One region of the Paenibacillus sp. G2S3 genome, then DNA from elsewhere that is predicted to be linked to it. Evidence: riboswitches for the same ligand, from Rfam matches in the RefSeq annotation. Region 1 holds a riboswitch; the other holds the start of a gene.
The links. Region 1 has a riboswitch for cyclic di-GMP ahead of QNH28_RS02400 (choice-of-anchor A family protein). Riboswitches for the same ligand answer to the same signal wherever they lie in the genome.

Region 1 (7,444 bases):
CTATAAAATGTGAAGGACATTTTGGTTGGAAGCTTGAGGATGTTCTTCCACTGAGTTATATCAGCCTTATTCTGGTGTAGCCCAGGAGTTCAATTCCCTTCATCAGCATATCTAAGAATGGCATAACGGCGCGGTTTTCGGGGATCCCGGAACCGTGCCGTTTGTCTTGAAAACACCTATCTTCTAGCCTTTACTCAAGTAAAATGGAGGAATGACCCAGTCTCTCTTGTGTGATATTTGGGTGTACACCGAAGACGAGATTCGCCCCGAAGACTATACATCAATCATACGTGCAGGCAGGTTGCAGTGCTTACCTTTAGGTAAGTACGTGAACTAAAAGTGCATACTTACGCGATGGCAAGATGGGAGGTATACTCAAGTCCTAAATCTGATTCAAACATGGAGGATACACCATTGAAAACACTTATTGTCGTCACACACCCAAGCATCGAAACATCTGTTGTTAATAAACGCTGGATCGAAGAACTCCGTAAATATCCAGACAAATATACGGTGCACGAGCTGCACAAAGCCTATCCCGATGAAAAAATCAACGTGGAAAAGGAACAACAACTGATTGAAGCGCATGATAAGCTTGTCTTACAATTCCCTGTCTATTGGTTTAGTAGTCCACCTCTGCTTAAAAAGTGGCTGGACGAAGTATTTACTTACGGATGGGCATACGGCTCGAAGAGTGATAAATTAAGAAATCGAAAAATCGCATTGGCTGTCACCGCCGGAGGAAGAGAAAAAGACTTTAGTGAAGAAGGTAAACTCCGCTACGGGCTTGACCGTATTTTATCTCCCTTTGACACGACTTTTTTGTACTGCAACGCTGATTATCGTTTCTTCTATGCCTTCTATGGCACGGAATATGAAACGGTAGGAAGTACGGATTACTTAAAGAAATTGGACATCAGTTCGCAAGGCTATGTTGAATTTATCGAAAATATGTAATTAGAGTTGAAACAAAAAGCAGCATTTTCATTAATGAAAATGCTGCTTTTATCATAAGTCGTTAAATTGTAATCGGTATTGTTATCTCTTGCGCGGCTGGAACGAAGTTTTTCTCTCCCCAAGTGCACATCATATCCAGCACCGGAATAAGCGATTGGCCTTTCTCGGTCAAGGAATACTCAACTTTAGGGGGAATCTGGGGGAATTCCTCGCGCCTGACGAGACAGTCCGCTTCCAGTTCTTTCAACATAACGCTTAACGTCTTAAAAGGTATTGTACCGATACCCCGTTGCAGCTCATTGAACCGCACGATCTTGTTTTCAGAGAGATAGTAGAGAATAGTCATTTTATATTTACCATTAATGATAGACAAGGTGTAGCCGAAGCTAGTGTCCTTCTGTTGAATGCCAGGCAGTATACAGATTTCATCACTCATGGGCTATTACCCTCCTTCAGAAAATATTCAACGAAAAGGCAAACGCCTGCTGCCGCTCCGTACTCAGGTCACGACTTTATTATGTTTTACAACCTGCTATCAAGTCATCCTGCGAACAACGAACTCACTATATCATTTTTAAAAAAAAAGTTCAAAGCACTCGATGGCTAACTATCAATCGGTCGATTTTCTCTGTCAGTGAAGCGGGCTTCTTTGGTTGGAAATCAAAAGTGTAATTCAAGCGGATAGCCTAAGCGACGAATTGAAGTTTTTAATGTAATTTTCATGTGAGCATCATCTTATTTTCAGGTTCGAGGTATATATTGAAGACACCAAACACCCCCCAGTGTTTTGTGGTATAAATCTCTCAGGTCTTGCCAACTCCCATGGTAAGGCCTATTTTTTTTGTTCGCTAATTGAATGGGGGGAGGGGGCGCAGCTTCTTACGCAGCTTTACTTAATCTGATATTGCTCTTCATAGCTCTTAAAAGATGAAATATCCAGTCCCAGATATCTGCGCATATGAATGGCAGCTTGGGCAGCAACGATGTCGTTTAACAGCAGCATTCGTTCATGGTATCCACGGCATATGAATTTGGCTTCGATCCCCGTGTTAAGTCTGTTCTGCTCATATACCTTGATTCTCCGTTTTCTCATCTCCGAACGAACATCTCTTAGATCTGTCGTAGCAACTGCCGCGGCGGTTCCAAGAACCTCCAAATAGGGGGCGGGTGTTCGTAAATGTGTAGATAGAATGGCGGAGTCCCGTTCGAAAGCTGATAAAATCATCGGAAGCAATAAATAAGATTTCACCAGCATGTTGTCCCTGCTTTCAGCTCTATGCATGAATCTCATCACCTCTAATGGGAACGTATATTCGTATTCTACCCCGATATCCCAAAAATAATCAATGGTATTTCTAAACAGCTAATCCAATGTGACAAAATTCACAACTAAATCAAAAAGAATAAAATATATTAAAATTGTAATAATAAAAATTAATGCTTTAGACTTATAAAAAGGAGAATTAAAATGAAAGAGGAAGGAAGTCTCCTCCGTGGAATGGTATTTGGTTTGATTCTAAGTATTCCATTATGGATATCGATATTGGGCTATATAAAGTTACTTTAAAATTGAAGAAAAACCTTTATGTGAAGCGCCTTTAGGCGCTTTTTTTGTGGCTGCTAACATGTGTGATTATCAAAAGGAATTGATTGACAATTGTGGGGATAGAGCGCTAAACTATCATTAGTCCAAAAGTATTAAAAGTCATAGACGATTATTTAATAGGATGCTTAAAATGCTAGTTCTAATTTGCACGGAAATACATATATTATCATGATAATAGCAAACCGCCTGAAAGGGTGGGACGCAAAGTCCAGGAGTCTAAAGTGTCTTAAAGGCGCTATGACCGTCCGACTGCCATGAGAAGGGAATTCCACTTCTTTTTGGCGGTCTTTTTTGTTATTAGGTCCTTAGAGTTTCTGGTAATTATTCTGATTAAATATAAATCATAGATTTAGGAGGTGTGCTTTTTGAAAAGAAGAATGAAACCGCTGCTTGCACTAGTATTAGCTGGGGTATTGACGGTAGGTAGTGGGCTTTCCTCTTTGGGAGCCGGGACTGTTAATGCTAGTTCTACTACACTCGGGATTGCAGGAAACTACAATGTGTTTGTCCTAGGGGATGTTACAACCTTCTCGGATACGGAGGGAAGGTTTGCTGCTGGAGGTAATGTTACTTTAACCAACTACAGCGTTGGTGATAGGCTAAGTGCTGCTGAGGTCTCCTTCACTGACACCCTTGTTGTTGGAGGAAATCTTACTTTCAACAATGGCTCTGTTTACGGGAATATCGTGCATGGTGGAATCTATGCTGGTAATGCAACGCTCCTTAAAGGAGGCAAGAGAACTCAGGGAAGTCCGATTGATTTTGCAGCTGTAGGTCAGTCTTTGAGAGATAAATCAGCTGAACTTGCAGCATTGCCGGCGAATGGAACAACAGTGTACCAATATGGCAGTCTTACCTTGACAGGTGCAGATCCTGTGGTCAATGTTTTTAATGTTCCAGGAGATAACGTTTCTAGTACCTACGGAATTACAATAAATGTTCCTTCAGGATCTACTGCAATTATTAATATTGATGGTTCTAACGTAAAAATGAAAAACTTCGGATTTTTACCTAATAACGTATTGAACAGTAAGAAAATTTTGCTTAACTTTAGCCAAGCCGCGTATCTTGATATGGCAGGCATAGGTGTAATGGGAAGCATACTTGCCCCCTATGCTCATGTTGATTTTATTAATGGTCAGGTTAACGGAACATTCGTGGCGGCTTCGCTCACAGGTACTGGTGGTGGCGAATTTCACCACCATCCATACGATGGCGATGATCCAGGAACGACGCCAACACCAACGCCGACCGTGACACCGACGCCGACCGTGACACCAACGCCGACACCGACCGTGACACCAACACCGACGCCGACCGTGACACCGACGCCAACCGTGACACCAACACCGACATCAACCGTGACACCAACACCGACGCCAACCGTGACACCAACACCGACGCCGAGCGTGACACCAACACCGACGCCGATCGTGACGCCGACGCCATGCGTGACACCGACACCGAAGCCAACACCGACGCCGAAGCCAACACACACACCAAAGCCAACACCGACACCGAAGCCAACGCACACACCGAAACCGACACACACACCAAAACCAACACCAACGCCGATCGTGACACCAACACCAACGCCGATCGTGACACCAACACCAACGCCGATCGTGACACCAACACCAACGCCGATCGTGACACCAACACCAACGCCGATCGTGACACCAACACCAACGCCGATCGTGACACCAACACCAACGCCGATCGTGACACCAACACCAACGCCGATCGTGACACCAACACCAACGCCGGTCGTAACACCAACACCGACGCCGATTGTGACGCCAACACCAACGCCGATCGTGACGCCAACACCAACGCCGATCGTGACACCAACACCAACGCCGATCGTGACACCAACACCAACGCCGGTCGTGACACCAACACCAACGCCGATCGTGACACCAACACCAACGCCGATCGTGACACCAACACCAACGCCGATCGTGACGCCAACACCAACGTCGATCGTGACACCAACACCAACGCCGATCGTGACACCAACACCAACGCCGGTCGTGACACCAACACCAACGCCGGTCGTGACACCAACACCGACGCCGGTCGTAACGCCAACACCAACGCCGGTCGTGACACCAACACCAACGCCGGAAGTGACGCCAACACCGACGCCGATCGTGACACCAACACCAACGCCGATCGTGACGCCAACACCGACGCCGATCGTGACACCGACACCAACGCCGATCGTGACGCCAACACCGACGCCGGTCGTAACGCCAACACCAACGCCGGTCGTGACACCAACACCAACGCCGGAAGTGACGCCAACACCGACACCATCGTCGGAAGCAACACCAACGCCGACACCGTCATCGGAGGTAACGCCAACACCGACACCATCGTCAGAAGCAACACCAACGCCAACACCGTCGTCGGAAGCAACGCCAACACCAACACCAACACCGGAGGCTCCGGTGTTCCCAACACCGACGCCGTCATTCGTAATCGGCACTATCGTTGTTAATGATGATCCTGTGCCGCTAGGTCCTGTAGCATCGTCGACTCCAGCACCAGTGCCAACACCAACACCGTCGAGCAACACAGAGATACTTGTTGATGATGATGAGATTCCATTAGGACCAGTACCGGTAGTAACACCATCGCCGGCACCAGGTGATATCGCTGTAGTGGATGATACAATTCCGCTAGGTAATCCACCTGTGGATGAGCTTCCAAAAACGGGAGAATCTAGTCCAGTCCCTTATTATGTAGCTGGTCTAGGTTTTGCACTTATCGGATTGCTGATGAGAAATAGATTCTCGAGCAAGAAATAATAAACGGTGATTGTAGCGTGAACACAAGCTATGCCGTGAAGAATAGTAAAGCCGCTTTCGGGACATATTCCGATAGCGGTTTTATTTTGTCATGATTGTTATATTTTGGCGCAATCTAAGTAGATGGTATACTGATTTACAACGGATATGAGGAAAGGACGGGGAAGATGAATTGGTATGGTTCTTCATTAGCGCTGTTATCGTCATAGTAGCTCTGATCTATGCGGGCTTTTTCTTTTATGGAATTGCTATTAAACGAGCACCGAAGGAATTCTTGAGTAATAATCGTGATTTGAAGGTTGATCCCCCGGTTGCCGGGGCTTCTTGGGGTGAGGGGAAGGATTGGATCTCCAGTCAGAGCTTTGAGAATGTTGAGATTACATCTGAGGACGGACTACAACTAAGAGGATACTTGCTCCTTTCGGATCGTGCTGAAGGACGTACAGCGATTATAGCCCACGGTTATTCTGGAAAAGGCAAGGATATGGGGGCGTACGCCAAAATCTATTACGAGAGACTGGGCTTTAATATTCTGATTCCCGATGCCAGAGGACATGGGGAAAGCGCTGGGGATTATATTGGTTTTGGTTGGCATGAGCGTAAGGATTATTTACAGTGGATTGAATATATGATTAAAAAGACTGGGCCGAGTGCTCAAGTGGTGCTTCATGGGGTCTCTATGGGTGGTGCTACAGTGCTAATGACCTCAGGAGAAAATCTACCACCGCAAGTCAAAGCGGTTGTCTCGGACTGCGCTTACAGCTCAGTTAAAGCACAATTAGCCTACCAACTACGGCGTATGTATCGCTTGCCAAGCTTCCCTTTTATTCAAAGTGCGAGTCTAATTACTCGTTTGAAAGCAGGGTATGGTTTTAGTGAAGCGTCTGCCTTGAAACAGGTACGAAAGGCGAAGGTGCCGATTCTTTTTATTCATGGCGATGCCGATAACTTTGTACCTTATAGTATGATGAATGAATTGTATGAGGCATGTCAGAGTCCCAAAGAGAAGTTCGTAGTGCCTCAAGCAGGGCATGGGTTAGCTTATGATATGAATAAGACGGGGTATATAAACGTAGTAACAGCTTTTGTGAATCAATATGTAAATTAGAAGTCCTGAACGTAGACAGCGCCCGATATCCGCTAGGTAGCGGTTATCGGGCGCCTATATTTTTCCACACATGGCATGTGTCCTTATGTAAGGTTCGTACAGCCATGCTTTTTCGTTATATTCATCCCCCGCCGTTCGTGAGTAACGGGTGTCTTAATTCCTTGTTATTTCCAGCAGCCGTGTGGCGAGAATAATCCTTCCAATACGACAAAAGCCCTACCTCTCTTTTGCCCTTGCGGCTCCATTGACCGCGCCAGTGTGAATCGGAATGCTATATTTCGAATTTAGTCTCATAAAAAGGAAAGTTTCTGCAAGAAAACATGAAGCCTCTGTGTCCAAAATGCCGAAGTGTAAAATAGTCGGCCTGACATCTTCTTGATGGGGATATTCAATATATCGAAAAACAAATACGATATAAATATAACACAGTATTGTTTAAAAGGCAAATATAATAATGAATTCCAAGATAAGGGTTGTTTGCTTTAGAAGGGGAACAAGCAGAGCAAGAGAGAGCGTTTGATTTGAATATATCGTATGCTGGATTATTTGTGGATTAATTCGGAAAAGCTAGAAAGCCAGAGTAAATGGAGCTGTGGTGGTTATTTTGCGTGCCTATTTTGTGAACTGTTCTCTAAAACTTACATTAAACCCCAACATTGATTGAAGGATTGGGGGTAGACCGTTATAATTAATAAGTCTGGTTTTTAATTAAAAAATAAGGGAGATTTTTATGAAACGCGCAGATGTGTGGTTGATTTCCATCGTGTTGATTGCTGCGCTCGCTTTTCTCGCACCGAGATGGTTTTCGGACAATGATGATAAAGGTGGGGCCGGTAAAAATCTCGTAGCCAATGTAACGGTGGACGGCGAGTTATTTAAAACGGTAAAGCTTACAAAAGAAGAACAAACCATTGAGGTCCGTACCGATCGAGGTTACAACATCTTGAAGGTGCATGATTA
Region 2 (7,444 bases), 720 kb from region 1:
TCCGATGTAGCTTTCAAAGAAATCATAACCTTTACCCTCAATATCATAAACAACCTCAGAGTTCGCATGTACACCGATTCCCTTGGTATAGGTCGCAGCTAACCCTTGTCGAACAAGGGTTATGACTCCACCAGAGACGGCTTTGTCTTTCTTTAATTCACCCCAGCCAACAACGACTGACTTGGCATTAAGATCCGAAAGATAAGCATAGTCACTCGTTACCGTAACCTGTGTGGTCTTGGTTTCTGTAACCCCTTCGTTCTTCACTTCATATACCACTTCGTAGTCACCTTTTTGCGTTACATCGACGGTATTCGCTTTCAGGGTGACATTAGCAGTAATATCATTCCCTTGATAGTTAGTCGCTTTTACATAGTTCATCGGATCAAAGGGTTGATTTAGCTTTAACGTAATTTGATCTTCAACAGACAGCGCTGGCTTAAAGGCTTTAACCTGTACTGGCTTCAGTGGGTTCAGCTTCTTATCATAGCCAACAATCTTGTACGTATAATTGATGCTGCTGTCTACACTCTTGTCCACGAACTGATCAGTGCCTGTAAACCCTACTAACTTATCGTCTCTATACACTTCATATCCTAAGAAATCTTTCTTAAGATCCTTATTCATACTGAAGCTTAAGGTGTTTGATTTAGCAGTAGCGTTAGGCGTGATATTAACCTTAATCGCAACATTCTTATCTGCTATTCCTGTTCCCTCATAATGAACCACTGAATTGTTTAAATACCATAGCTTTTTCGGTGCTGGGTATTTAGCTAATTTCTCTTTCGTTTCAGGATTCACAGTGAAGCCATGTCTGGCAAAATAGCTACTTAAGTCTAACCCCAGCACTTCAGAGGAGAACTCCACCAAATACTGCTGCTTGGAATTGTCACCGTTCGGAAGGGAGACCTTCCGCTCGCGGTACATCCTTGTCAATTCTGTCCAGTATCCCGGATGCGCCAACTCCAACTGCCAATAGGCTCCCAGCTGAGCAAATAAGCCCTGCTGATTCATAACCACTTTATTTTCTTGGATCACATATTTATAAATATCACTTTCAAAAGGAATACGAGTATCCATCGAGTCCGCATGGACTGACATCAGCATAGACACCATATTATTGGTTACTTCGCCATATTCTCGTTCACCCATAGCCAAGCGATGCCCAATTTCATGATTCAATCCCCAGCCTGGATAGACTTTGTTAAAATCACCTAACATTGTCCCCACGGTTCCAAGTTGGATCCCTGTATGATCTCCCGCTGCATACATCGCACCATAAGGCTGCATCAATCGAATATTCTCACGAATTAGCTTGGCATCATGAATCACACTACTGCCATCCAAGCCATAGAAGTCAAAGATCGTCTTCATCCAAGTATCATAGCCGGTTACGGTGCCCAGCGGATCATTTCCTTCTGTAATAAACTTGTTATAAGCTTCTGTCGCAGTTCCTGTGAAAATAACATGCTCGCTGACCATTTCCACCACATCGATGAGCTTGCGATCTTGAACATTCGGATGCGCAGCTTTATCTTCATCTAATTTTTGCTTGTAGGTGGTTAGGAAGGCTTTAAATTGTTCAGGATCCATGGTCTTGGTCATCATAGGGATCTTTGTGAACCCTTCGAATCGGATCAGTGGTGCCTTCCCTTGTTCCTCAGCTGTATAGGGATTGACGATATACACTGTACCGCCCTTAGTCACTTCATGTGCATAATAACTATTCGTCGCAAATTCAGGAACGGTTATTGTGTTTTTACCTGGACGCAATTTCACGCTGCTAGCCCAAACGTTCCAAGCCGCCTCTTGTTGGGAAAATACTAAAGAAGGCAATTTATCGCTCGAAGCAGCATCTACATACACATTGATCGTATCTCCAGGCATTGCAACGAGCCCCGTAGGCTGGTTGTTCGTACCGAAACCAATTCTCAGGTTTTCTTGCGCATGCTTTTTCATATCACCACGTTGTTCGGCCTCAATAATGGTGCCTTCGGTTTGAACCTCTCCATTCACTAGCTTCTTAGCCAAATCCAAAGAATCTTTAAGGATGGGATAGAGCGGATGTACTTTTGCCGCTTCTTCTAATTGATTGATCGCTTCGACGCTATTATAAGCAGGAACAACCGCACTCATCGTTCCATCTGTAAACAAGCTTTTCATCTTAGCGGATACGGTATCCTCTTTATAAAAAGAAAATTCAGCCGCACTCGCCCAATCTTGGTTAGCTTTTTTGAAGACAAATTTAAGTCTCTTGAAGGCTGTGGGTGCAAACTGAATCTCTACAACGTCACCTGCTCCGCCTTTATATTCTCCAGAGGATACTAGCGTATAATCTCCTGCATCCGTAGTTGAGCCATAAATATCAAATTCCTGAGCAAACCCCTTCCCCTTTGCACTGGATTGTCTTGCAGCGTATACGATTCTATTTAATTCAGTGGACTCATTGAAAACAAAGACAACCTCATTCGTGAACGTTGAACTGTTCGGTTTGCCCGTTTCCCAATGCGTACTCATATCGCCATCAATAGCCTTAGCTATAGGTGAACCTGAGTAGTTGCCACCGTTATTTGTGATGGACTTAATATTCGCAGGATTCATTCTAAAAACATCATTATAAGCGCTTAGGATAGCCTTGCCGTACAGATCAAACGGAATAACTGACGCATTGCTTAATAGCTCAGCCTTGCTTTGTACTACAGTCTTCACTACACTTACCTTGCTTACATCACTTGCTAAAGCATAACCTGCCTCACTCGAAAAACTGGCTAACATGGCTGCCGATGTAGCGATCGCAATCATTTTTTTCATCTTTTCTACCCCCCAGATGTATTATGAATCTCTTCCAAGCCTAAAATGGGCACAAAAAAAACTACCCCAAAAGAGTAGCTTGATTGCGTATAAAGTCGCCTAAAAATTAAGACTTAATTTTTATTAAACCTTAACAAGCATAAACGCCTTCGGCGTCCTTATAAGGACGATAAGGGTTTAAGCGAGAAATATAAGAGATTAAGTATAGGTGCATAACTTAACCTTTCTTATATTTTAACAAAAAGCGTTACACACTCTTTGGCAGCTGGCTGACAATAGTTATGATAACCTTAGTCCCTATAGCTTTGCGTCCCTACATTTCCATAGGTTTGCCTATGAAGTTTCGAATACATTACAAAGAGTAACATAACGCCACATCTGATCGCATGATTAATTGGTATGAAATCCGAATAGGTAATTGCAATTAATTTTTCTATCGTGATAGATATTATTTATTAACTATCCCAGACTACGAGTGATACTTTTGGACTGGTTAGCCTTTTAATCTCCCGATCCAAACAAACGCCGGAACCAATTCCACACATCGCCCGTGATGGGAATTAACCCGAAGCCATGCTCGCCAACTGCGATTAGACCATATGCCCATTGGCCAATAGCTACTGCTCCCCCAGCAATCCGTCCTATGGCTACCGCCCCAAATGCCGTATCACCTATGGCGACAGCTCCCAACGCTTTTTCGGCTATTGCGATCGCTCCTACAGCCACTCCTGCAATCGCAATTGCTCCCACGGCGAAGCCAAGCCAGCTAAGTGCTATTGCCCCGATGGCTAACCACATCCCCAGTGATATTGCACCCACAGACAGAACACCGACGCTTACCGCACCTATGGATATCAGGCCAACAGCTATATCTCCAATGGCAATTAATCCAACGGCCGTCTTCACTTGTGGTTTGCTTCCGTGACCAAACCCCTGACCAGAGTATCGACCTAAATTGCTACGAATGCTTACGACTGGAAATGAAGGAGACGGCCACTGATAATCAATTTCTCGCCCATCTAACCCTCTCGAATCCGCCCAGCGTGTGATGTATTTATGCCAATTCATATCCATCCCGTCCCCCTTCTCAATTACCTAAATTGTACAGCCCTGGGGTTCACCTGTAATCAGACTCTGACCTGAAATCATCTCATCCTCTAGACGGAGATATACTCATTAGGATCACTGTTTGGGAATAGGGTCAGGCTTTCCAAATAAATATCCCTGAAACAACTGATAACCACTCTGCTTAAGCCATTCAAAATCCTCTCTAAACTCCACACCTTCTGCTAAGGGAACAGATTGGATCTCTAAAGCCTTTTCTAAAAATTGTTTAGCTATTTTCTGTTTGTTCGGATCGCTGGACACACCCTGAACATATTTCATATCCAGCTTCATGTAATGGGGTTTAAGCTCCAATAACATCTCGATCGTGCTGAAGCCTTCGCCAACATCATCTAAAGCGTATTCAAATCCCCGATCCTTGTAATATGTCAAAATCGATTTCAAATGAGCGAGATCATCGACTTTCTCCGTCTCAACAACTTCAAAGACAAAAAGAGAGGGATCGACGCCTAATTGATTGGCCAATTCAACCGTTGATCGTAAGCAAAACTCTGGAGCGTAAATCGACGTTGGGATAAAATTAATAAACGTTTTTTTATTTAAGGGTGCAGCATATTTTACAGCAGTCATTCTACATAACCGATCTAAAGCATATAAACGTCCACGATTTCGTGCCGCCGCAAAAATCTCATTAGGATAGATAAGGGACCCATCTTCTTTTTTAAATCTGGATAGGAGCTCGTATGCAAAAATCTCCTCCCGTACGTTCACAATCGGTTGGAAGTGACAAGTAACTAAGCCCTTAGTTATAACCTCATCAATCCACTCCATATCAAGCACAGTGGATAATTCGGATAGAGGTCTCCATGTTTGGTCATCTATACGGAATTCAATCTGCTCCGACTCCATATGGTCAATACAGAAATCTAGAAAATCCCGCGCTCCAGACTCCTTAATCGTAATCACATTTTCTTCTACCTTATGTATCGTATTACTTCTACTCAAATGATGAATAACCTCAGGTAAAATCCTTAGATTAAGCTCACCATGAGCCTTGATTTCAAAATTCAGCTCTCTTACTACACAATGATTACATGCCACATTCATAACCCCTTTAATAATCGATTCTATGAAAAAGATCCCGGAACTGCTCTTCTCAATCGAAATCCGTATACTCCAGTAAATACGTCGGGTCTAACACGGTGATCTGCTGATGTTGAATATCAATAATCTTTTGCGCTTGCAGATCTTTAAGCACAAGGGTAGCCGTCTCCCTTAACGTTCCGATCATATCCGCGAACTGCTGATGGGTCAATCGAAGATCAATCCTCTGTTTGCCTTGCTCCTCTACTCCAAATCTTTGGTATAGTCTTCTCAGCGTAAATATCGCACGCGCTCTCGCATCATGAAATTTCATTTCATGTAATAACCGATTCGATAAAAATAAACGGTCCATTTGCAGCAGCATCAATTGCTCCTTAATCAATGGGTAATCGGCAAGCATCTGCTCAAAAGGCTCACGTTTAATCTCAAATAATACAGTATCATTCATAGCCACCGCAGACAGCACTCTTATATTGGAGGGATGGATCACTTCCAGATCGCCAAAGAAATCGCCTTTTCCAAAAAGATCTACGGTATGCTCTTTCCCTTTCGTGGTAGCGTACACCCTTATGATCCCCGAATAGATAATGTAGGCATGATCCCCCGGATCTGATTCTGCAAACACCAGGGTCCCCTTGGAATATGCCTTATAAGTGAATAATCTTGAGACCGCCTTGATCTCCTCCGAGGGTAAACCCTGAAAAAAGCGAATGCCAGTCCAAAAAGAAGCTTCCATCTCGTTATTCCTTTCTAAAACACTCCACAGTTTTGTATGCCAACATACTGATAATAAATCATCATCCTGTTATATTCTATCGTAACGTTGTCACATAGGCTTGATGCCAATACGAATTACAAAGGAGATCCATTCATGAAATATAATTTTGACGGAAAAGGACTTATTGAAACGCCAGATGTCGTGTTTGAGAGCAATCCGCTACTAGAACTGAGCATGTACAACAACCATATTAAAGAGATTCCCGATCAGCTCTTCCTTCATGACGAATTAGAGGTACTTAATTATGCGGGCAATGAAATCGAACGGTTATCCGAGAACATCGGTCGCTTAGTTCACCTAAGAATGCTGGATTTAGGCCATAATCGGCTGAAGTTGTTGCCGGAGAGCATTGGCGGATTGCAGGGGTTAGATTCTTTTCTATACCTAAGCAATAATCAGTTCGAACAGCTGCCGGAGCAGCTCTGTAATCTCCAGAAGCTCAAGTATCTGAACGTAACAGATAATCATCTCAAGCAATTGCCTGCCCGTATAGGGGAAATGAGCAGTCTGATTGAATTGCGGCTATATTATAATCAGCTAGAACGTCTACCTGATTCGATTACACAAATAATAGGGTTAAGAGAGATTCATCTTTATGGTAATCAACTGGTCGTATTGCCAGAGCATTTGGGTGCTTTAGAAGAACTGCGGATACTCGACGTGAGTGATAATCGAATCACTGCGCTGCCTTCATCTATCGGTAATTTAAGCAAGTTAAGAAGACTGAACCTTAGAAAAAATAAACTGAATAAACTCCCTGAGGAAATAGGTCAATTAAGCAGCCTTGTTGAGCTTGATTTAAGAGATAATAACCTGCAAGAAATTCCGAATTCCCTTTTACAGCTTGAACGATTAGAGAAACTGGATCTAAGATGGAATCACAGCTTGAAGGGAACAGACATTTTAGAGCAATTAGAGCAAAGAGGATGTATCGTTTATAAATAGCAAAAAAAGCCCCCTGTTAAAGAAGCTTTTCATTCAAATCTATGCTATGCGTGACGCGGTTTCTTCCCTGTTCTTTAGAGGTATAGAGCGCTTGATCAGCTTTTTGCAGTAGGGTGGCTTCTGAATCGGCTGGAATAAATGTAGCTATACCAATGCTCACCGTAATCTGACCCATTTCCCAAGTTGAATACGCGATAGATTGCCGTAATTTCTCGGCTAGGTTCTTTGACTCCGAGATGTCTGTATTAGGTAAAAGAAGTATGAATTCTTCGCCGCCATATCTAGCCGCAATATCCTCTTGACGAGATTGCAGTTTCAAGATTCTCGCCATTTTCTCCAGCACATAGTCACCTGTCTGATGCCCATAGGTGTCGTTCACTTTTTTAAAATGATCAATATCTATGATACACAGCGAGAATGGTGCTTGATCCTGGCCATACCTTAAGATCTGCTCTTCCAGCTTTTCTTGAAGGAACCTTCTATTCTTCAGTCCAGTCAGCTTATCTGTATTAGATAATTCTACTAAAACGGCGTTCATCTCCAGCAGCTCGGCTTGCTTCTGTTCAATTTCCAAATGAATTCGCTTGAGCTCCGCAAGCGCCTGATCCTTTTCCCAGTAAGCTACTTCTATCTGCTTCTTGGCAGAACGAAGCTCCAGCTCATAATCGATGCGTTTTCCCATCTGTACCAGGATACAATCAATGATCTCTACTCCCTCACACTCGAACCGTCTGCCGTTCA

Region 2: another riboswitch for cyclic di-GMP. It lies ahead of QNH28_RS28790 (NPCBM/NEW2 domain-containing protein); the one in region 1 lies ahead of QNH28_RS02400 (choice-of-anchor A family protein).

What each region holds. Positions count from the first base shown of each region.
Region 1 is NZ_CP126095.1:532,319-539,762, forward strand. It holds gene QNH28_RS02380 (YjcZ family sporulation protein) at 1-6, shown strand, start outside; gene QNH28_RS02385 (NAD(P)H-dependent oxidoreductase) at 415-957, shown strand; gene QNH28_RS02390 (winged helix-turn-helix transcriptional regulator) at 1,019-1,393, opposite strand; gene QNH28_RS02395 (YhjD family protein) at 1,847-2,239, opposite strand; cyclic di-GMP riboswitch class I at 2,730-2,820, shown strand; gene QNH28_RS02400 (choice-of-anchor A family protein) at 2,929-5,376, shown strand; gene QNH28_RS02405 (alpha/beta hydrolase) at 5,549-6,484, shown strand; gene QNH28_RS02410 (NusG domain II-containing protein) at 7,215-7,444, shown strand, end outside.
Region 2 is NZ_CP126095.1:6,513,546-6,520,989, forward strand. It holds gene QNH28_RS28790 (NPCBM/NEW2 domain-containing protein) at 1-2,811, opposite strand, end outside; cyclic di-GMP riboswitch class I at 3,069-3,155, opposite strand; gene QNH28_RS28795 (hypothetical protein) at 3,313-3,879, opposite strand; gene QNH28_RS28800 (EAL domain-containing protein) at 3,994-4,977, opposite strand; gene QNH28_RS28805 (Crp/Fnr family transcriptional regulator) at 5,033-5,716, opposite strand; gene QNH28_RS28810 (leucine-rich repeat domain-containing protein) at 5,852-6,703, shown strand; gene QNH28_RS28815 (sensor domain-containing diguanylate cyclase) at 6,720-7,444, opposite strand, start outside.